4 regions of the Tatumella terrea genome follow, and region 4 is predicted to be linked to each of the others. Evidence: predicted binding sites of a transcription regulator. Region 4 holds the regulator's gene; each other region holds the start of a gene.

Region 1 (5,730 bases), on a different contig from region 4:
GAAGGCGGTCAGCCTTTTGCCGGTGGTCTGCCGATGAAGACACCGATCGGCACGATTTATTCCAGCAATATTACGCCGGATAAGACGTACGGTATCGGTAACTACACCTATGATGATTTCCAGAAAGCTGTGCGTCAGGGGATTGCGAAAAACGGTGAGACGCTCTATCCCGCGATGCCTTACCCGTCCTATGCGGTGGTGAGCGATGATGATATGCATGCTCTGTACGCCTATTTTATGCAGGGTGTCCAGCCGGTGAGTGAACCGGACAAGGCGAGTGATATCCCCTGGCCACTCTCTATGCGCTGGCCACTGGCCATCTGGCGGCATATGTTTGCACCTGACGTCAAACCTGCCGTCGCAGCAGCGGGTGAAGACCCGGAGCTAGCCCGCGGGCGTTATCTGGTGGAAGGACTGGGGCACTGTGGTGCCTGCCATACCCCACGGGCCATCACCATGCAGGAAAAAGCGCTGAATAACAGTGACGGTAATCTCTTCCTGTCGGGCAGCAGTTCCCCGATTGATGGCTGGGATGCCAGTGATTTACGCGGAGATAACCGTGAAGGCCTGGGCCGCTGGAGTACCGACGATATTGCTCAGTTCCTGCGTTATGGCCGCAATGATCATACCGCGGCCTTCGGCGGGATGACCGACGTGGTACAGCACAGTCTGCAATATATGAGTAATGGCGATATTCAGGCGATAGCCCGTTATCTGAAGTCTCTCAGCCCGCAGGATCCTAAGCAGCCGGCATTCACTGCGGATGATTCGGTCTCCCGGGCGCTCCTGAAGGGCGATGACTCTATGACCGGGGCCGCTTCCTATGTGGACAGCTGTGCCGCCTGCCATAAAACAGATGGGACCGGCTATCAGCGTTTCTACCCGGCCCTGAAAGGGAACCCGGTGGTATTAGCGAAGGATCCGACATCGCTTATTCATATCATTCTTACCGGAGATACGCTGCCGGGTGTACAGGGTGCCCCTTCGGCCATCACTATGCCAGCGTTCGGCTGGCGTCTGAATGATCAGAAAGTCGCGGATGTGGTTAACTTTATCCGTAGCAGCTGGGGGAATAATGCCTCTTCCGGCGTGACGGCAAGCCAGGTGGCAGATATCAGGAACTCGGAATTTGTCCGCGGCCATCAGGGCGGGGCGACGATCAAAGACCTGGAAAAACAACAGTAACTTCGCGGTAAGAGAGTGAAGAAAAAACGGGTGGCAGCGATGCCGCCCGTTTTTTATGGGGAATGTTATGCCATCCCTGTCAGATATTTTCCAGGTCCAGCCCGCGGGTTTTCGGTCCGAACAGACCCACAGAGAGCATTACCATCAGCATGCTGAGGATAATAAAGAGGATGACGCCCTGGCTGCCGGCGTAGGCCAGAATAGAACCTATCATGACACTACTGAAAACGGTTGATAAGCGGCTGAAGGAGTAGCAGAATCCGACCGCACGTGCGCGGATATGGGTAGGGAAAATCTCGGTCTGGTAAGAGTGGTAGCTGAAAGTCAGCCAGGCATTGGAATAGGTGATCATAAATCCGCAAAGGATCAGCAGTACCGGCTGAGTTACCAGCGCAAACAGTGTGCCGAAGACAACCGTCATCAGTGAAGAGATAACGATCTGCCACTTATTTTCTATTTTGTCGGCATAGCGACTGCACAGTAACGACCCCAGCGGGTAAGCCAGAGTAATAAAGAAAGAGTAAAGCAGGCTATGGGTCAGCGTAGTGCCTTTGCCGGAAAGCAGGGCCGGTAGCCAGTTGCCGAAACCGAAGAAGCCAATCGACTGGAAGAAGTTCATCACCACCAGCATCAGGGTCCTTTTACGCCATTGCGGGGCCCAGATCTCGCGGAATTTCCCCTGAACCGGGGCTTTTACGCCGGAAGTGTCCACCCGGAAGTCGGTGACCGGAGTCATTCCGCAACGTTTTTCCATGTCACTGAGTACCTGATGAGCCTCCTGATAGCGTCCCTGCTGTGCCAGCCAGCGGGCCGATTCCGGCAGGTTACGCCGGATGCTCCAGATAATCAGCGAACAGACGGCCCCGGCAATGATGACCCACCGCCAGCCTTCCAGTGTCAGAAGAGTTTGCGGAATAAGCCACCAGGACATGATGGCCACGACAGGGACAGAAAGAAACTGGATAAAGAAAGAGAAAGCAAAAGCCCGGCTGCGTAAATGTGCCGGCATCCATTCCGAGAGATAGGTATCAATCGTGACCAGTTCGACCCCCAGACCCACCCCGACCAGAAAACGGCAAAGAATGATGCCTTCTGCACTGTTCTGAAAGGCCATCAGCAGAGAAAACACCCCGTACCAGGCAAGTGCACACATAAAGGTCAGCCGGCGGCCAAATCTGTCTGCATATTTGGCCAGTAAACTGGCACCGAAAAATAAACCGAGGAAGGTGACCGAAGCGAAAGCTGCCTGATCAGAAATACCAAAAACACCTTCATTCCCCGTATGAAATATCTTAGCTGCCAGTAAACCTGAACTAATATATCCTGTTTCAAAGAGATCGTAGAGTTCAAAGAATCCGCCGAGGGCTAACAGAGAAATAAAACACCAGAGGCTTTTACTTGCCGGTAATGCATCAATGCGTCCGGCGATTGTCGTATTATTTCGATTGGGAGTAGCAGATATCTCTGCTGTAATACAAGACGATGACATAAATAACTTAACCCCGGGCTTACTGTATTTGCAATTCTGCTGATCCACAATTTTTATTGGAAAGGTAAGATAAGCAGTGAACGAGAATGCAGAATAGTCGAAGGAAATAAAAAAGACGAGGGTAAATTTTTAGTCATTAACCGTAATAATAGCGGGGGATGTTCCGCGAAATATTTTCCCGCGGAACAATACCGTTAATAATAATAACGGAGAGCGGAATTAATCAGAAACTATATCCGACCACCGCATAGTAGCCCCATCCGGTATTTCGGGTAGAAAAATCACCCTGACCAAAGTTAAGGGTTGATCCATCGGCCCACTGTCCGCCGTTATGGAAGTAACGGGCGACCAGAGAGTAATGCCAGTGATCATAGGACAGAGACAGGATATGGCTGGAGGCGATAGAGTTACCGGTACGCACAGGGCCAGCTTTCTCACCCAGATCAGAATCCCAGTCTACGTTAGTAAAACCAATATAGGCGAGGTTGCCGCCCCACAGGGTGGTCAGTGGTAACATATATTTAATTTTAAAACGGTAACCGTCCCAGCTATTTTCATTGGCGGCACCGTAGTTCTGCCATTGATATTTAGCGTAAACGTTCATGGATAATGCCAGTTTTGTGCCGGTATCAATATCGGTCCCCAGCCCCATATACCAGGTGTTCTGGCGGTTAGCATTATTCGGGCCCATATCGTAAATATAGTTATTGGCAAAATACCATTCTTTAAAAGGACCAAAGCCCAGGTCAGTGCCGGTCAGCTTATCAATCGAGAAGCGGGGTTCAATTTCCATAAACATGGGTGAACCTTTGTGTCTGTCCCAGATCCCGTTGTCATTCCCGTTTCCGGTCCCGAAGAATTTCGGTAAATCGAGGTACCCATAAAAATCAAACCAGTCTTTATGAGCAAAGGCTTCATATTCCAGGTAGAGATCATTATTTAACTGAGGTCCGAAACGGGTGTGATAACTGCCAACGACATTCACACTCTGATGCCACCAGTCAGAGACATACTCCGGGGAGGAGTCTGCCGCATAGGTATGGCCCGCCACAGAGCCTGCCAGAAGTGTTGCTGCCATCATTATTTTATATTTCATTTTATAGCCACCATTTGCTGAACACTGAAAGAGCGCATCTGAAGACAGACGCAAAGAAAATGGAGTCAAACCAGATGCATAAGACAGATAAACCGTTGCGTATCCGGAATGATCATGCCGGATATCATACGACAGGAAAGGGAGAATCCTCACAATTGTTATAATCTGTTTCATTTTTTAGCAAAACTAATGTGATCCAGATCATATTAGTATCATTTTTCTTAAGTCTGATGAGGTGGCCTGCGGGAATAGTTTGCCAGAAAACGCTATTTGCCGCGGGCGGGAGCCGGAGACGGATCCGCGGGAAAGCCTCCCGGGAATGCCTTAAAAGTGAACGCGGAGAAATGACTTCCCGGAAATATACATAACAAAGTATGATGATTTACTCCTGGCAGCGTCGATCAGAGGTTGTCGCCGGAAATAAAAACCTACGGGGAAGATTATGGCCGCAAGACAGCATCATTATCGTGTGACAGTTCGCTGGACGGGAAACCGTGGCGAAGGAACATCGTCTTATCAGGCCTATGGGCGTGAAGGGGAGTTGCAGGCTGAAGGGCGACAGCCGATTGCACTGAGTGCAGACCCTGCTTTCCGGGGCGACTATACCCGCTGGAATCCTGAACAGCTCCTGCTGGCATCGGTCTCTGCCTGCCATAAATTATGGTATCTGCATTTATGTGCAGATGCCGGTATCGTGGTGGAAGAGTATCAGGATGAGGCCGAAGGGACGATGGTGGAAGGGGTGAAAGGCCATTTTACCGGCATCATACTCAAGCCGCGTATCCGCCTGCAGAATGATCATGACAGGGATCGGGCCACGGCCCTCCATCACAACGCGCATGATGCCTGTTTTATCGCAAATTCGGTTAATTTCCCGGTGGAATGCCGGCCGGAATTTGTGACCAGCGGCGGGTAACGCCTTCCAGCACCGGACGACCGGTAACAGGATAACGAATGCAACAGGGTGAAAACCTGCAGGCGATGTATATTTTTGCCCGGGTGGTGGAACAACAAAGCTTCAGTCTGGCCGCGGGGTTACTGGGCGTATCCACCGCCACCGTCAGCCGTGAAATCGCCGCACTTGAAAACCGCCTGGCGATGAAATTATTGCACCGTACCACCCGCAAGGTGACCGTCACCGAATGCGGCCTGCTTTATTACCGCTATTGTGAAAGCCTTAGCCGGCAGGTGTCAGCGGCGGATGATTTTATTCACCGCATGCACAGTCAGCCGGCGGGTCAGGTCAGGCTGGTGGCTCCGGTCACTTACGGGTGTCAATGCATCGTCCCGCTACTGCAACCCTTTATGCAGCAAAATATTCATGTGCGTGTCGATCTTGACCTGAGCGACAGAGAACCGGATATGATGCATGATGATATTGATGTGGCGATCGTGGTTCGTCAGCGGCCCCCGGATCAGGGGATATCGCAGCCGCTCTCGGTGATCCATTGGGGACTGTATGCCGCGGAGAGTTATCTGGACAGGCACCCCGGGCTGACGTCACCGGAACAGCTTGGTCGTCACCAGCTACTCACCTTCCACGGACCGGCCCATCAGGCGGCCCTCAGTTTCCGGAAAGAAAAAAAACGCATAGAAGTGAATGCGGTCAGCCGGTTTCGTGCCAATAACAGCATGGCCTTACTTACCGCGGCCTGCGCCGGGGCGGGCATTGCCTGTCTGCCTTCCTATATGGTCCATCAGGCCCTGGCAGAGGGCACCTTACGTCCGGTATTACCTGACTGGCAGCTACCCGGTTATCGCAGCTACCTGCTGCGTAAGATGCAGGATACGCTCTCTTCGCCGGTTACACGGTTATGTGATTTACTGACAGAAAAACTCAGAGACGCCTGATTATTACACCTGCGTAATAATCAGGGAGCAGCCGGTAAATATCTTCCGGCTGCTATGTTTTCCCGCGGCCAGGCATTACGCTTTCTTTTTCTCTCAGCAAAGCAGGTGA
Region 2 (5,730 bases), on a different contig from region 4:
GTTAACGTATATGCCTTCGATGATGGCTCGGTGGATGTGGAATTGTCCGATACGGGCGATACCGTGGCTGACATGCTGGAATACGTACAGCTGAATCCGCGTGAATTGCTGGAACTGTTCCAGAAACAGGTGAAAGCCAGCGACATCGAAGAAGAATTGCGTGACCAGTTCCTGTCGGAATTTGAAAGCGGTCTCTACGGGTACACCTACCTGGAAGACGAGTAATAGCGTCTGCCCTGTCTGACGATTATCAGTACGCACGGATAATCATTGCAGAGGGGGCAACGAACTATCATAATCCGCAAATACTCTTGTGCGTCGGGTTTAACGACACACAAGGGTTTTTTTTCGTCTATACCTGAACGGATAGCTGACTGTCTGATGCCGGTGATCCGTTCACCGGAATGAAAGAGGAAAAGATATGTACCATACCCTGGGTAATCAGTATGACAACTCCCTGGTGTCCAATGCCTTTGGCTTTATGCGCTTCCCGCTGAATTTTCAGCCCTATGACAGCGATGCCGAGTGGGTGATCACGGGGGTTCCTTTCGATGCGGCGACGTCCGGCCGTCCCGGCAGCCGTTTAGGTCCCGGCGCCATTCGTCAGATATCGACCAACCTGGCCTGGGAAGGGTGCCGCTGGCCGTGGGATTTCGATCTGCGTGAGCGTCTGAACGTCGTCGATTGCGGTGACCTGGTCTATGCCTTTGGTGATTCCCGGGACATGTCGACCCGGTTGCAGGAGCACGCCGAAAAGTTACTGGCTAACGGTAAACGTATGCTGACCTTCGGTGGCGACCACTATATCTCTCTGCCACTGCTGCGCGCCCATGCGAAGCATTTCGGTAAGATGGCCCTGGTCCATTTTGATGCGCATACCGATACCTATTCCAACGGCCCGACATTCGATCACGGGACCATGTTCTACCACGCCCCGAATGAAGGACTGATTGACCCGGATCACTCGGTACAGATTGGTATCCGTACCGAATATGACAAAAACCTGGGCTTCAATGTGCTGGATGCGGCCTGGGTCAATGATCAGTCGGTGGAAGCCATTCTGGCCGAAATCAAAAAAACCGTCGGTGATCTGCCGGTATATCTGACCTTTGATATCGATTGTCTGGACCCGGCACACGCACCGGGCACCGGGACGCCGGTGATTGGCGGGCTGACGTCCGACAAGGCGACGAAATTAATTCGCGGACTTCAGGGCATGAATATCGTCGGTATGGACCTGGTGGAAGTTGCGCCCGGGTATGATCATGCTGACCTGACGTCACTGGCCGCGGCTACGCTGGCATTAGATATGTTACATGTTCAGGCCGCTAACAAAGCGTAATCACTTGTATCGGAGACCGTATCAGGGGTAAGTTACCGGATACGGTTTTAACAGGAGAATATCATGGGTTTACTGGATGATCTGGTCGGTTCACTGACCGGCGGGCAGCAAAATAATCTGGGACAGTTACAGGCTGTCTGGAACTGGGTTCAGGAGCAGGGCGGTGTGGAAGTTCTGATCCAGAAATTTCAGCAGGGCGGATTGGGCGAAATCCTCTCCAGCTGGCTGAGCAATGGCGCGAATCAGTCTGTCAGCAGTGATGACATTAAGTCAGCACTCAGCAGCCAGGACTTAGAGTCTCTGGCCGGCAAGCTGGGGACCGACGTTGACGGTGCCTCCGGTGTTCTGTCGAAAATTCTGCCGGAACTGATGGATAAAATTTCTCCGCAGGGAGAAGTTCATCCGGAAGCCACAGGCACTAACAGTTCGCCGGATCTGGGCTCTCTGGTCGCCAGCATCTTCAAAAGCTGATCTCTGACACGCGCTCAGGACTGCCGGCAGAACGTCAGGTTCTGCCGGTAAATCAGCCTTTCTGTATAAAAAGCACCCGCCGGGATTCCCTCTGAAAAACTATGCTCCCGGGCCGGTAAAACTGTCTTCCCTCACCGGGGGGCAGCATAATCTTTTGTGATCTCCGCTTCCGGTAAACACTCTGAGGGTTTATCCCTGCCTGCCAGCCTTCCGGGTCGCACAATTCGCCCGCCATAGCATATACTTTTGCCCCGCTTTTCATGTACATTGAAGGACGACTGTTTTTCCGCCTTGCCTGTTAATTGTTGATTTTCAATGCATTGGTAAAGGGAAGGCCATTATCCGATCTGGAGTTTAAGCATGCCCTCTCATAAAGAACTCGCGAATGCTATTCGTGCCCTCAGTATGGATGCCGTACAAAAAGCCAAATCCGGTCACCCGGGCGCCCCGATGGGCATGGCTGATATTGCCGAAGTGTTATGGCGTGATTTCCTGAATCATAACCCGCAGAACCCGTCCTGGGCCGATCGTGACCGCTTTGTGCTGTCTAACGGCCACGGTTCGATGCTGATTTACAGCCTGCTGCACCTCACCGGATATGATCTGCCGATTCAGGAGCTGGAAAACTTCCGCCAGCTGCACTCCCGTACCCCGGGTCACCCGGAATACGGCTACACCCCGGGCGTGGAAACCACCACCGGTCCGCTGGGTCAGGGCATTGCCAATGCCGTCGGTTTTGCCATTGCTGAGCGTACGCTGGCTGCCCAGTTTAACCGTCCGGGCCACGATATCGTCGACCACTACACCTACGCGTTTATGGGTGATGGCTGCATGATGGAAGGGATCTCTCACGAAGCCTGTTCACTGGCCGGTACCCTGAAACTGGGTAAACTGATCGCTTTCTATGACGACAACGGGATCTCCATCGATGGTCATACCGATGGCTGGTTTACCGACGATACCGGTATGCGTTTCGAAGCCTATAACTGGCATGTGATCCGCGGTATCGACGGTCACGACCATGACGCTATCCGCCGCGCGGTGGAAGAAGCACGCAGTGTGACCGACAAACCGTCATTGCTGATTTGCAAAACGGTCATCGGTTTCGGTTCGCCGAACAAAGCCGGCACCCACGATTCTCACGGCGCCCCGCTGGGTGACGAGGAAATCGCACTGACCCGTAAACAGCTGGGCTGGAACTACGCACCGTTTGAAATCCCTGACGATATTTATGCGGCCTGGGATGCCAAAAACGCCGGTACTGAGAAAGAGCAGGCGTGGGATAAGAAATTTGCTGCTTATCAGCAGGCTTTCCCGGCGCTGGCTGAGGAATTCATCCGTCGTACCACGGATAAACTGCCGGAAAACTGGCAGGAAGAGTCACAGAAATACATCGAACAGCTGCAGGCAAACCCGGCGAACATCGCCAGCCGTAAAGCCTCACAGAATGCCATTGAAGCGTTCGGTAAACTGCTGCCGGAATATCTGGGCGGTTCAGCCGACCTGGCACCGAGCAACCTGACCATGTGGTCCGGCTCTAAACCGATCAACGAAGATGCCGCCGGTAACTATATCCATTACGGTGTGCGCGAGTTCGGTATGACCGCGGTGGCGAACGGTATCTCCCTGCATGGCGGCTTCCTGCCTTATACCGCAACCTTCCTGATGTTTGTGGAATATGCGCGTAACGCAACCCGTATGGCAGCCCTGATGAAAATCCGTCAGGTGCTGGTCTACACCCATGACTCTATCGGTCTGGGTGAAGACGGCCCGACTCACCAGCCGGTCGAGCAGCTGGCCAGCCTGCGCACCACCCCGAACATGAGTACCTGGCGTCCGTGTGACCAGGTGGAATCTGCGGTGGCATGGAAATACGCTATCGAACGTCAGGACGGCCCGACCGCGCTGATCTTCTCCCGCCAGAACCTGGCGCAGCAGCCACGCAGCGCGGAGCAGCTGGCGAACGTCGCCCGCGGCGGATACGTACTGAAGGATTGTGACGGTCAGCCGGAACTGATCCTGATTGCGACCGGTTCAGAAGTCTCTCTGGCCGTGGCGGCCGCAGAGCAGCTGAGCGGCCAGGGCCGTAAGGTCCGTGTCGTTTCTATGCCGTCAACGGATGCCTTCGATAAGCAGGATGCGGCGTACCGTGAATCGGTACTGCCGGCGGCGGTCACCGCCCGTGTGGCTATCGAGGCAGCTATCGCTGACTTCTGGTACAAATATACCGGCCTGAACGGTGCGATTGTCGGTATGACCAGCTTCGGCGAGTCAGCCCCGGCAGATCTGCTGTTTAAAGAGTTCGGGTTTACCGTAGAGAACGTGGTGGCGAAAGCTAACGCTCTGCTGTAATCCGGTCTTTTGACAGGTTTTAAATGAACAGCATGGCGGGAAACTGCCATGCTTTTTTTTCAGGTCACGGGACGGGAAGGGTGACCGCAGATGTGTTTTTTATGCACAGTTAGCGGTTGAAAATGTGAGTTTGATCGAATAATTAGAATTGCAGTTGATCTCAGTCATTCCCGTGTGGCATAGCATGATTTATTCTCAGCTGAAGCGTTTCAGTTGGGGTTCTGTAACGGCATTAATGTCCGGTCTGCCGTTACGCTAACGGGTTGTGATGACGGCGAACATCGTCTTCCATAACACCCGGCACAAAGAAAATGGTAGTGACATGACCCTGAGAATTGCGATTAATGGTTTTGGACGTATTGGCCGTAGCGTATTGCGCGCACTGTATGAAAGCGGCCGGCATACGGATATTTCAGTCGTGGCCATTAATGAACTGGCCGACAACGAAGGGATTGCCCATCTGCTGAAATATGACACCACTCATGGTCGCTTTGCTTATGAGGTCCGGCTGGAAGAGGATGTGCTTCGGGTAGGGCGGGATCCTATTCGTTTATTACATCAGCCCCGGATAGCGTCTCTCCCCTGGCGGGAACTGGATATTGATATCGTTCTGGATTGTACCGGGCACTATGGCAGCCGTGCGGATGGTGAAGCACACCTGGCTGCCGGCGCTAAAAAAGTGCTGTTTTCACACCCGGGCGGAAACTCTCTGGATGCGACCGTGGTGTATGGTGTGAACCACCATGAACTGAAAGCAAGTGACCGGATAGTCTCAAATGCGTCCTGTACCACAAATTGTATCATCCCGGTGATTAAACTACTGGATGATGCGTTCAGGATTGTGTCGGGTACGGTCACGACTATCCATTCATCGATGCACGATCAGCAGGTTCTGGATGCCTATCATACCGATCTGCGGCGGACCCGGGCAGCCAGTCAGTCGATCATTCCGGTAGATACCAAACTGGCGGCCGGGATCACGCGGATATTCCCTCAGTTTGCGGATCGGTTTGAAGCTATCGCCGTAAGGGTACCGGTGATCAATGTGACGGCCATCGACCTCAGTGTTACCCTGGAAATACCGGTGACGGCGGCCAAAGTTAACGAGATTTTGCAAAACGGAGCACAGGGAATATTTCGTGGTATAGTCGACTATACCGAACTACCCTTAGTTTCTGTTGATTTTAACCACGATCCGCACAGTGCCATCGTCGATGGTACCCAGACACGGGTCAGTGGTCAGCACCTGGTGAAAACCCTGGTATGGTGCGATAACGAATGGGGCTTTGCTAACCGGATGCTGGACACCACCTTAGCAATGTCTGCAGGTAATTTCAGGTAAGGCGTGATAACGCCTGACAAACTTACGAGAATCAATAAGAGGATTCACCATGTCTGTAATTAAAATGACCGATCTGGATCTTGCAGGTAAACGTGTACTGATTCGTGCTGACTTGAACGTGCCGGTAAAAGACGGAAAAGTTACGTCAGATGCCCGTATTCGTGCATCATTACCGACCATCGAATCTGCACTGAAGCAGGGTGCTAAAGTCATGGTGACCTCT
Region 3 (5,730 bases), on a different contig from region 4:
GGCACCCCAGGCCCTGACGAACCACCTCGTGTTCTGTCCAGGCACCACTGCGCCAGATCCCGTTAAAGCCCTGCGCCTGGGCCGCCATTTGCATGGCCATCACCGCGCATCCTGCAGAGACCACCTGTTCCCATTCAGGCACCTTAGGATGTTCTTCACAGCGTGCAATCACCGCGATAATCAGCGGAGCCCTGAAAGGTGCATTCTGCGCTTTTTCTGTGGCTTTTTCGTCTGCCCCGTCATGAGTTGCGGCCGAAACCAGCAGCTGGCTGAAACGTTCACGCCCTTCTCCTGCGATCATAACAAAGTGCCAGGGTTGCAGAGCACCATGATCAGGCGCACGCAAACCTGCCTGCAGAATATTTTCCAGCGTTTCACCTTCGGGTGCCGGTTCCGCCAGCCGTGACGCAGAGCGTCGCTGTAATAATAAATCTAATGCGTTCATAACGTCCTCATATGCAGTCTGTCTCTGACAAGTCTGGCATAACAACGTGATTTGTAACAGTCTGCTGTGATTTCCTGCTGACTTTTAGAGCGGCGCTCTTTAGGATGAGGGCGGAATGATTCAGAGCGCAGGCCGCAGAATGGTCTGCAGACAATTATATGGAGAAATTATGCGCACTTTGTGGCGAATTACCGGCAGGTTATTTTCTGCCGTCTGGCGGATAATCAATTTTATCAGGGAGTTTATCCTGAACCTCTTCCTGCTGTTGCTGATCGTCGCGGGCGTCGGGATTTGGTCACAGGTCAGTGGCGGATCGGCGAATTCGGCAAAAACGCTGACCGGCGGTGCATTGAAGATTGACCTCGCCGGCAGGGTCGTTGACCAGCCTTCGGCACAAAACCGTCTGAGTAAAATTGGCCGGGAGTTACTGGGCAGCCGCAGTGAAACACTGCAGCAGAACTCGGTCTTCGATATCGTGAATGCCATTCGTCAGGCGAAGAGTGACGATAAAATTACCGGTATCGTGCTGGATCTGCGCAATTTCGGCGGCGGTGACCAGCCAGCGCTGCAATATATCGGAAAAGCTTTACGGGAATTCCGTGATGCCGGTAAACCTGTGTACGCCTATGGCGATAATTTCAGTCAGGCACAATATTATCTGGCCAGTTTTGCCAATACGGTTTACCTCTCTCCTCAGGGAGCGGTCGACATTCATGGTATGGCCACCAATGCCCTCTACTACAAAACCCTGCTGGATACGCTGAAAGTATCATCCCATGTTTTCCGTGTCGGCACCTATAAATCTGCAGTAGAACCTTTCCTGCGCGATAACATGTCACCGGCCGCGAGAGATGCCGATACCCGCTGGATCACTCAGTTATGGAATAACTATCTGACCACCGTTTCGGCCAACCGTCAGTTAACGCCGCAGCAGGTCTTTCCTGGCGCGGACAATCTGATCACGGCCCTGAAAGCCGTAAACGGTAATACCGCTACTTATGCGCTGAATAGCCGACTGGTAGATGGACTGGAATCCCGGGCGGCAGTGGATCAGATCCTTATCCATAAATTTGGCTGGGATAGTCAGACCCATGACTACCGTAATGTCAGTATCTATGATTATCCGCTAAAAGAGTCGCAGACCAGTGCCCCGGCAAATATCGCGGTCATTGTAGCCAACGGCGCGATTGTGGACGGTGAGTCCGGTGCCGGTAACGTTGGGAGTGATACGCTGGTTTCACAAATCCGTACGGCGCGTCTGGATAAAAATATTAAGGCCATCATCCTGCGGGTCAACAGCCCGGGCGGCAGTGTGACCGCTTCTGAAGCTATCCGTGAAGAACTGATGGCCGCAAAACAAGCCGGCAAACCTGTGGTTGTCTCTATGGGCGGTGTGGCCGCCTCCGGCGGCTACTGGATCTCGACCCCGGCCAGCTATATTATCGCCAGCCCTTCGACCCTGACCGGATCGATTGGTATCTTCGGGGTGATTAATACCATAGAGAATTCGCTGAGTACCCTGGGCGTCCACACCGATGGGGTTTCGACTTCCCCGCTGGCGGATGTTGCTATGACCAAAGCATTGCCGGACCAGGTGCAGCAAATGATGCAAATCAGCATCGAAAATGGATATCATAACTTCCTCAGCCTGGTAGCAGACTCGCGTCATAAAACCACGGAGCAGATCGATCAGATTGCTCAGGGCCATGTCTGGACCGGCAGTGATGCAAAAGAAAACGGACTGGTTGATGAACTCGGTGACTTTGATGATGCAACACAGAAAGCTGCGGCGCTGGCACATATCACCACGCCTCGTCTGGACTGGTATCAGGAGCAACCGACCTTCTTTGATCAGGTACTGGATCAGATGAGTTCTTCGGTCAGCGCGTCACTGCCTGCCAGTATTAAGGCTTTCCTGCCCGCACCGCTGGCGGAAGTGATGACCGATTTACAAAATCAGCCTGGTCTGACCGGCCAGGCGGCCGATCCGCAAAACCGTTATGCGTATTGTCTTAACTGCGGCGTAATGAACTGACCGGCTGGCAGCCTGAACCGGGTTCAGGCTGCTTTCCCCGGAAATTGCTATATACTGCCGCCATCTTCCGGCTTTTTTACGACTTTTGAAAAGAATACGTCATGCAGAGAAAAAATATTTATGTTGCCTACACGGGCGGGACCATTGGTATGCAGCGTTCTGCCCAGGGATATATACCGGTGTCCGGGCATCTGCAACAGCAATTACTGGCAATGCCGGAGTTCCATCGTCCGGAAATGCCCTCCTTCTCGATTCACGAATATCAGCCGCTGATGGACTCGTCAGACATGACGCCACAGGACTGGCAGGTCATAGCCGATGATATCCACAAAAACTATGCACTGTATGATGGTTTTGTGATCCTGCACGGTACCGATACCATGGCGTTTACCGCCTCAGCGCTGTCGTTTATGCTGGAAAACCTGGGGAAACCGGTCATTGTGACAGGGTCACAGATACCCCTGGCCGAAATGCGTTCAGACGGACAGCAGAATCTGCTGAATGCATTGTATGTCGCCGCAAATTACCCGGTGAATGAAGTCACGTTATTTTTTAATAACACGCTCTTCCGGGGTAACCGGACCACAAAGGCTCATGCCGATGGCTTCGATGCTTTTGCCTCCCCGAACCTCACCCCGCTGCTGGAAGCGGGTATCCATATCCGCCGGTTACATACGCCGGCTGCACCGCAGGCTCAGGGGCCGTTTACCGTCCACCCGATCACGCCACAGCCGGTGGGGGTCGTTACGCTGTATCCCGGAATATCGGCCGAAGTTGTGCGTAACTTCCTGCGTCAGCCGGTGAAAGCGCTAATCCTTCGTTCGTATGGTGTCGGCAACGCTCCGCAGAATACCGAGTTTCTGACCGAACTCAGGCAGGCTTCAGAGCGCGGCATTGTGGTCGTCAATCTGACGCAATGCATTTCGGGGAAAGTGAATATGGGGGGGTATGCCACCGGCAATGCGCTGGAAAATGCCGGAGTGATCAGTGGCTATGATCTCACCGTAGAAGCGGCGCTGACCAAGCTGCATTATCTGCTCTCTGCCGGCTATGATCCGCAACAGATCCGCGCGCTTATGCAGCAAAACCTCCGTGGCGAGCTGACCGCGGATTAACGTCCCGTACCGGCTTGTGTGGGGTCCGGACAAGCCGGTAACAGGGCAACTACAGGGTCAGTTTGGTCACCGCACCGTCGATGCCAAATTCTTCCTTCAGTGCCTGCTTACTCTTCAGCACCATCTCCCCGCCTTTGGCAATCGTCATATGCCCGGGGTTATCGTTATATCTGGCCTGCCATAACATTACCAGCTGAAGCGTGTGTTCACGCTGTGCCGGGGTCAGCGCCACACCATCCGGCCACTTACCGGTTTCACTGGCCAGAACCAGGCGTTCATACAACTCCGGGGTCATGCCAGCCAGTAGATTTTCAAGATCCTTCATCAGTTACCCCGGTGTATTGTTGCCTTGCGGATCGGTAAAACTTAACGAGGCAGAGTTGACACAGTAACGCTCGCCCGTGGGTTGCGGACCGTCCGGGAACACATGGCCGAGGTGCGAATCACAATGCGCACAACGAATTTCTGTCCGGTGCATACCGTGTGAGAAATCCTCAATATAGTGGATAGCCTCCGGGGAGACAGGCTGGTAAAAACTCGGCCATCCGCAACCGGCATCGAACTTTGTCTCTGAATAAAACAGCGGCACATGACAGACCAGACAGTGGTAAATCCCTTCGTCAGTATTATGCAATAAAGCACCGCTGAACGGCGGTTCCGTCCCGCGATCCCGGGTGACATAGCGTTGTATTTCTGTCAGGTCACGTGCCGGGGTATTCCCGTTTTTTTCCGTTGTCATGAAGAAGCCATATTATTGATCCAGTGAATGGGGGTATTATAACAAATAAGCAACAACAGGGACGGGTAAATTGTGCGTTGAACACAGGATCACCGGTAGGTTTGAAATTGTGATCTGCATCCCAATTTATTATGAAAAGGTTCCGCACACTATTTACCAGGTGAGTCCCCGTTATGGTTAATAGTGCTTATGCTTTAACGGGTAAAAACTGCGGCTGAGGATTGATCTGCCACAATAATTGACACGATTAAGCTTGACGCCTGAAGCGGTTTTTGTAATTTTACAGCCAACCTTTTATTCAATAACCAATAGCTGGTGGAATATATGACTATCAAAGTAGGTATCAACGGTTTTGGCCGTATCGGTCGCATTGTTTTTCGTGCTGCGCAACAGCGTTCAGACATCGAGATCGTTGCAATTAACGACCTGCTCGACGCCGAATACATGGCTTACATGCTGAAGTATGACTCCACCCATGGTCGTTTCGACGGGACCGTAGAAGTTAAAGACGGTGCACTGATCGTTAACGGTAAAAAAATCCGTGTAACCAGCGAAAAAGACCCGGCCAACCTGAAATGGGACGAAGTGGGTGTGGATGTGGTGGCTGAAGCGACCGGTATCTTCCTGACCGACGAAACTGCACGTAAACACATCACCGCAGGCGCGAAGAAAGTTGTCCTGACCGGTCCTTCCAAAGACGACACCCCGATGTTTGTTCGTGGTGCCAACTTCGATAAATATCAGGGCCAGGATATCGTCTCTAACGCTTCCTGTACCACTAACTGCCTGGCCCCTCTGGCTAAAGTTATCAATGATAACTTTGGTATCGTTGAAGGCCTGATGACCACGGTTCACGCGACCACTGCAACGCAGAAAACCGTTGACGGCCCGTCTCATAAAGACTGGCGCGGCGGTCGTGGTGCTTCCCAGAACATCATCCCTTCTTCTACCGGTGCGGCTAAAGCCGTCGGTAAAGTCCTGCCGGAACTAAACGGTAAACTGACCGGGATGGCTTTCCGTGTCCCTACCCCGAACGTTTCTGTCGTTGACCTGACCGTTCGTCTGGAAAAAGCCGCCACTTATGAGCAGATCAAAACTGCCATCAAAACGGCTTCTGAAGGCACAATGAAAGGTGTTCTGGGTTATACCGAAGACGACGTGGTTTCTACCGATTTCAACGGTGAAGTCTGTACTTCATTCTTCGATGCGAAAGCAGGTATTGCTCTGAATGATAACTTCGTGAAACTGGTTTCCTGGTATGACAACGAAACCGGCTACTCTCACAAAGTGCTTGACCTGATTGCACTGGTTGCGGCCAAATAAAATCAACGGAAAGTCCGTGATTAACAGGGGCGACTTCGGTCGCCCCTTCTTTTTGTGGGTTGATCCCTCTGAG
Region 4 (5,730 bases):
GTAACATGCTGGCCTGTCTGATGGGATCTCAGGGAAGTGATTGCCTGCTGGATGCCGGCGTCATCGTTTCTGCCCCGCTAATGCTTGAACCCTGCAGTTCAAAACTGGAACAAGGCTTCTCACGCTTTTATCAGTTTTACCTGTTGTCACAACTGAAGAAGAGCGCACGGCGGAAAATTAAAGCCTACCCGGAATTACTGTCGGTTTCTCCTGAACGTTTGAAGAAGATCCACCGATTACGTGATTTCGATGACGAGGTGACCTCGAAGATACATGGCTTTGCCGATGCGACCGACTATTACCGCCGGGCCAGTGGCATGCCCCTGCTTTCTGGCGTTGAAAAACCTCTGCTGATTATCCATGCACGGGATGACCCTTTTATGGTGCCGGACGTTATCCCGAATCCGGAGCATCTATCGCCCAGCATTACCTACCAGCTCAGCCAATATGGCGGGCATGTCGGTTTTGTCAGCGGAACATTAACCCGTCCGGTCATGTGGCTGGAGAAACGGATCCCTCAATGGCTCTCGACCTGGCTGGATAAAAAAGCATGATTATTCCGTGGCAACAACTCAACCCTGAGACTCTGAATAACCTGATCGAATCGTTTGTCCTGCGTGAAGGCACCGACTATGGTGAGGAAGAACGAACGCTGGAAGAAAAAACGCAGGATATTCATCGCCAGCTGACAGCCGGTGAAATCGTGGTGGTCTGGTCTGAACTGAACGAATCGGTATCCTTAATGCAGGCCAGTACCTTCAGACAGAACAGATAAATTCTGCTCACCTGAGTGATGACAGACTCCGGCAGACATGCTAACAATGCAGTCAGCCGAACGAGTTCAGGGAGCACCGCCTCATGTCAGCCAGACATCCAATCATTGCCGTCACAGGCTCAAGCGGTGCCGGGACCACCACGACCAGTCTGGCATTCAGAAAAATCTTCCAGCAGCTTAATATCCAGGCCGCCGAAATTGAGGGGGATAGCTTTCACCGTTATAGTCGTCCGGAGATGGATGTGGCCATCCGCAAAGCCAGAGATTCCGGTCGCCATATCAGTTATTTTGGTCCTGAGGCTAACGATTTCGCGATGCTGGAACACACCTTCATTGAGTACGGTACTCAGGGGACCGGTCGCTCCCGTAAGTATCTGCATACTTATGATGAAGCCGTTCCCTGGAAACAGATCCCGGGCACGTTTACGCCCTGGCAACCTTTGCCTGATAATACCGATGTTTTATTTTACGAAGGATTACATGGCGGGATTGTCACGGACCAGCACAATGTGGCAGATAAAGTGGATCTGATGGTCGGTGTCGTCCCGATTGTTAACCTGGAATGGATTCAAAAACTGGTCAGGGATACGCGCGAACGAAGCCACTCCCGTGAAGCGGTCATGGACTCGGTAGTTCGCTCCATGGATGACTATATTAACTACATCACGCCGCAATTCTCCCGTACCCATATCAACTTTCAACGGGTACCGACGGTCGATACCTCTAACCCTTTTGCCGCCAAAACCATCCCGTCATTAGATGAAAGTTTTGTGGTCATTCATTTCCGGGGGCTGGAAGCCATTAACTTCCCCTACCTGCTGGCGATGATTCAGGGGTCTTTTATTTCGCACATTAATACGCTGGTCGTACCGGGCGGGAAGATGGGACTGGCAATGGAGTTGATCATGACACCGCTGGTGAAGCGATTAATGGAAGAGAAGCAGTTTCAGTAGACAACATTGAGTGCCATGACGGCACTCAAACGCGTATCAGAGGCTTACCACCTCAAAGCTATGCGTAATCTCCGCACCTTTACCCAGCATCAGTGCCACTGAGCAGTATTTATCGGCAGATAACGTGACAGCTCGCTCAACCACCGCATCAGTCAGATTGCGACCCGTGACGACAAAATGCAGATTAATATGCGTAAATAAACGGGGTGCTTCTTCACGACGTTCAGAGGTCAGTTTGACTTCACAGTCCACCACATCCTGACGCCCCTTTTGCAGGATAGATACCACATCGATTGCGCTGCAACCGCCGGTAGCCATCAGCACCATTTCCATCGGACTCGGCGCTTTATCACCTGAATTGCCATCCATCAGAACCTGATGTCCGGAAGCCGATTCTCCGATAAAGCTGAGTCCCTCAACCCATTTTACGCGTGCCTGCATTATGCTTACTCTCAACTCTGAAAAAACAGGCTTCAGATTACTCCTTCAGAGTACAAACAGCAATCTGCTGTCATTCGTTAAAGTCTGAACATACAACAGGAGACAGTTGCGCCAGTGTGTGCTACAAACAAAGGGTGAGACATTTTTTTATCAGATTACAACTATGGTGAAACGGTAGAAAAATCCAGAACAAAATCTGCTTTTCTGCGGTAATTGCCAATAAAAATACCCTATGACTTCCTTGCCTGGCAGGAGCTTACCCCTGTATTTATGGCACGATTACAACAGAGGATAAAAGAGAATGGTTCTCGGTAAACCACAAACAGACCCTACACTCGAATGGTTCCTGTCCCATTGTCATATTCATAAGTATCCTTCCAAAAGTACCCTTATCCACCAGGGTGAGAAAGCCGAAACCCTGTACTATATTGTGAAAGGCTCCGTGGCTGTTTTAATTAAGGATGAAGAAGGAAAAGAGATGATCCTTTCTTATCTTAACCAGGGAGATTTCATTGGTGAACTGGGGCTTTTTGAAGAAGGTCAGGAACGCAGCGCCTGGGTGCGTGCCAAAGTGGCATGTGAGGTTGCGGAAATTTCCTATAAAAAATTCCGACAACTCATTCAGGTGAACCCGGAAATTCTGATGCGTTTATCTTCACAGATGGCACGCCGGTTACAGGTAACTTCCGAAAAAGTCGGTAACCTGGCGTTTCTTGACGTGACAGGCCGTATTGCCCAGACGTTACTGAATTTAGCCCGCCAGCCAGACGCGATGACGCATCCGGACGGAATGCAGATTAAAATTACCCGTCAGGAAATCGGACAAATTGTCGGCTGCTCACGGGAGACGGTTGGGCGAATTCTTAAAATGCTGGAAGATCAGAATCTTATTTCTGCTCACGGTAAGACGATTGTCGTCTACGGAACCCGTTAACCTGCCATCTACACGGTAGCATCCCGCTACCGTGTCCTGTTTTACTTTTTATCAGCGATTGTATTCCGATGTGGCGCCGACTGATTTATCATCCCGAAGTTAACTATGCCCTGCGCCAGACACTGGTCGTTTTTCTGCCGGTTTTGATCGGTGGACTTACCGGTAACCTGCAGAAAGGATTACTGTTTTCCCTTATCCCTGCCTGCTGCAATATCGCCGGACTGGATACCCCTCACCGTCGTTTCTTTGAACGGATCCTCCTCGGGGGAACACTGTTTGCTGTGAGCAGTTTTCTGCTGCAGTGGCTGTTAATACGGCATGTACCGCTCCCCTTTATCGTTTTCACCCTGCCGTTACTGATTGGGGTATGCGGAGAGATCAGTCCCCTGTATGGCCGGTTATTACCCGGTGCGCTAATCGCCATGACGTTCACACTTAGCCTGATAGGGCGAATGCCTTTATGGGGACCACCGTTACTGTATGGCGGCGGTACACTGTGGTACGGACTGTTTAACTGGTTCTGGTTCAGATTATCGAAGGATCAGCCGCTACGTGAAACATTAAGTCTGCTATATCGGGCGCTGGCGAGCTATTGCGAAGATAAATATCATCTGCTAACCACAGCAGAACCGGAAGATACGGAAAAGGCACTGCCTGCGTTGTTAAACCGGCAGCAAAAAATTGTCGATTTGATCACTACCGCGTATCAGCAGATCCATATGTTGTCTGCCGAAAAAAACAGCCGCGAGAAATATCTGATCCGTTCCTTTATTATGGCCGAAGATTTACAGGAACATATTTCCGTCACACTGGGTGAAACCGACGATGTTCGCGCCTTAATCATAAAAAGTGGTTCAGCCGCGATCATTAAACAGAATGCCGATGAAATCTGTGCGCAGCTTAGGATCACGGCGGATAATATTCTTTATCATCAAATCCCGGGGCATTTTTCGATGGGAGAATCGCTGGCTGCGCTGCAAAACGTTGCCCGTGAATACCCGGACAATCCGGTGGGAACATTCTTCGGATATCACTTCTCGAAAATTGCAAAAGTACTGCAGTCACGGGCTCCGCTTTACCGCCGTGATCTCATGGCAGACAGTCAACGCCGGCTACCTTTCCTGAGTGCATTACGCAGTTATCTGTCACTGAAGTCGACGGCATTACGCACTGCCGGACGCTTTTCGGTGATGCTGCTGGTGGCCAGTACCCTTGCGCTATCATTAAACATGCCCAAACCTTACTGGGTACTGATGACCATCATTCTGGTCAGCCAGAACAGTTACAACGCTACCCGCGTGAGGATACAGCACCGGGCCTTAGGGACATTTGCCGGACTGATTATTGCTGCACTCTCTTTACAGCTCGCGACCCCGGAACCCGCCATTTTACTGACCATGCTGCTGCTTACTCTGTTCAGCAATTTGTTCTCGCGACAGTACTATGGCTGGGCCACCATCGGTACTACGGTTACCGCCGTGTACAGTCTGCAACTGCTCGCGCTGAACGGTGCGCACTTTCTGGTACCACGCCTGCTGGACACACTGCTCGGTTGCCTGATTTCTTTCGCGGGCATGCTATGGCTGTGGCCTCAGTGGCAGAGTGCGTTGCTGAGGAAAAATGCACAGGATGTCTTGTCCACCTACCAGAAAGCGCTGCAGATCCTTCTCGGCCCCTCCCCCGGGGCAGAAGCCGCCGAAGCTATCCGGATTAAGGCAAACCAGCAACATAATGCACTGTTCAGTTCCCTGAACCAGGCAATGCAGGAGCCAGGCTTTGATACCGAATACCTTAGCGAAATGCATCTCTGGGTGACACACAGTCAGTTTATTGTGGAGCATATTAACGTGCTGACGACTCTGTCACGTGAACATACGATGCTGACACCGGACCTGGCGGAAAGGTATCTGCAATCCTGCGAAGTGGCCTTGCAGCAATGTCAGCAACGGCTCGATTTTCACAGCGAGGGAGATCACAGCAGAAATGTCATGGATGAAGAGGTTAAAATACCTCTGGGCCCGGTCACCATTGTGGAGCGGCAACTGAACCAGATATTAAGTCATCTGAAGGTGATGCGGACGATTTCCGCACTGGTCTGGCGTCAGCGTCCTCATCATGGTCAATGGCTGCTGAGCAGGAAAAACAGCCATAAATAAATCAGGTGACAGCCATATCGCTGTCTCCTGATTATCTGCCGTCTCAGCCAAAAAGCGTCTCTGCAGCCGCCGCGAACCGGGTCATTCCTTCACGAATGTCCTGCTCAGTAATGACCAGTGAAGGTGCAAAACGAATGACACCGTTACCGGCTGTCAGGATCATCACACCTTGCTCTGCTGCTGCGTGCAAAAGATCCCGTGCTTTCGCTTTATACTCATCTTTCAGTTCTGCACCGATCAGTAATCCTTTGCCGCGGATTTCGGTAAATACAGAGAAGCGCTGGTTAATTTTCTCCAGTTCTTCATAAAACCATTGGCGGCGTTGTTCTACTCCCGCAAGGACTTCCGGTGTATTGATGATATCCAGCGCGGTTTCTGCAATCGCACAGGCCAGTGGGTTTCCGCCATAAGTTGTCCCGTGAGTCCCCGGAGTCATTGCAGAAGCAATTTCCTGTGTGGTCAGCATCGCAC

What was found. Region 4 encodes CRP, which controls carbon source genes, mostly activating them, when cyclic AMP is high. Its sites were predicted from a motif close to ATGTGANNNNNNTCACAT; they were not measured.
Region 1: a site for CRP is predicted at 3,960-3,977, ahead of ABD035_RS00575 (nucleoside-specific channel-forming protein Tsx). Genes of this name have one in related genera too.
Region 2: a site for CRP is predicted at 4,288-4,305, ahead of epd (erythrose-4-phosphate dehydrogenase). Genes of this name have one in related genera too.
Region 3: a site for CRP is predicted at 4,442-4,459, ahead of msrB (peptide-methionine (R)-S-oxide reductase MsrB). Genes of this name have one in related genera too.

The regions. Positions count from the first base shown of each region.
Region 1 is NZ_BAAAFX010000002.1:111,802-117,531, forward strand. It holds gene ABD035_RS00565 (c-type cytochrome) at 1-1,185, shown strand, start outside; gene ABD035_RS00570 (MFS transporter) at 1,265-2,674, opposite strand; gene ABD035_RS00575 (nucleoside-specific channel-forming protein Tsx) at 2,898-3,770, opposite strand; gene ABD035_RS00580 (OsmC family protein) at 4,213-4,686, shown strand; gene ABD035_RS00585 (LysR family transcriptional regulator) at 4,725-5,621, shown strand.
Region 2 is NZ_BAAAFX010000013.1:157,295-163,024, forward strand. It holds gene speA (biosynthetic arginine decarboxylase) at 1-225, shown strand, start outside; gene speB (agmatinase) at 422-1,342, shown strand; gene ABD035_RS08865 (YidB family protein) at 1,406-1,813, shown strand; gene tkt (transketolase) at 2,174-4,165, shown strand; gene epd (erythrose-4-phosphate dehydrogenase) at 4,488-5,507, shown strand; gene pgk (phosphoglycerate kinase) at 5,557-5,730, shown strand, end outside.
Region 3 is NZ_BAAAFX010000026.1:122,003-127,732, forward strand. It holds gene ABD035_RS17290 (NAD(P)H nitroreductase) at 1-445, opposite strand, end outside; gene sppA (signal peptide peptidase SppA) at 615-2,480, shown strand; gene ansA (asparaginase) at 2,582-3,595, shown strand; gene ABD035_RS17305 (YeaC family protein) at 3,645-3,923, opposite strand; gene msrB (peptide-methionine (R)-S-oxide reductase MsrB) at 3,924-4,334, opposite strand; gene gapA (glyceraldehyde-3-phosphate dehydrogenase) at 4,659-5,657, shown strand.
Region 4 is NZ_BAAAFX010000008.1:3,737-9,466, reverse strand. It holds gene ABD035_RS05140 (hydrolase) at 1-554, shown strand, start outside; gene ABD035_RS05135 (YheU family protein) at 551-775, shown strand; gene ABD035_RS05130 (phosphoribulokinase) at 859-1,728, shown strand; gene ABD035_RS05125 (OsmC family protein) at 1,765-2,169, opposite strand; gene crp (cAMP-activated global transcriptional regulator CRP) at 2,471-3,103, shown strand; gene ABD035_RS05115 (YccS/YhfK family putative transporter) at 3,172-5,259, shown strand; gene argD (bifunctional acetylornithine/succinyldiaminopimelate transaminase) at 5,303-5,730, opposite strand, start outside.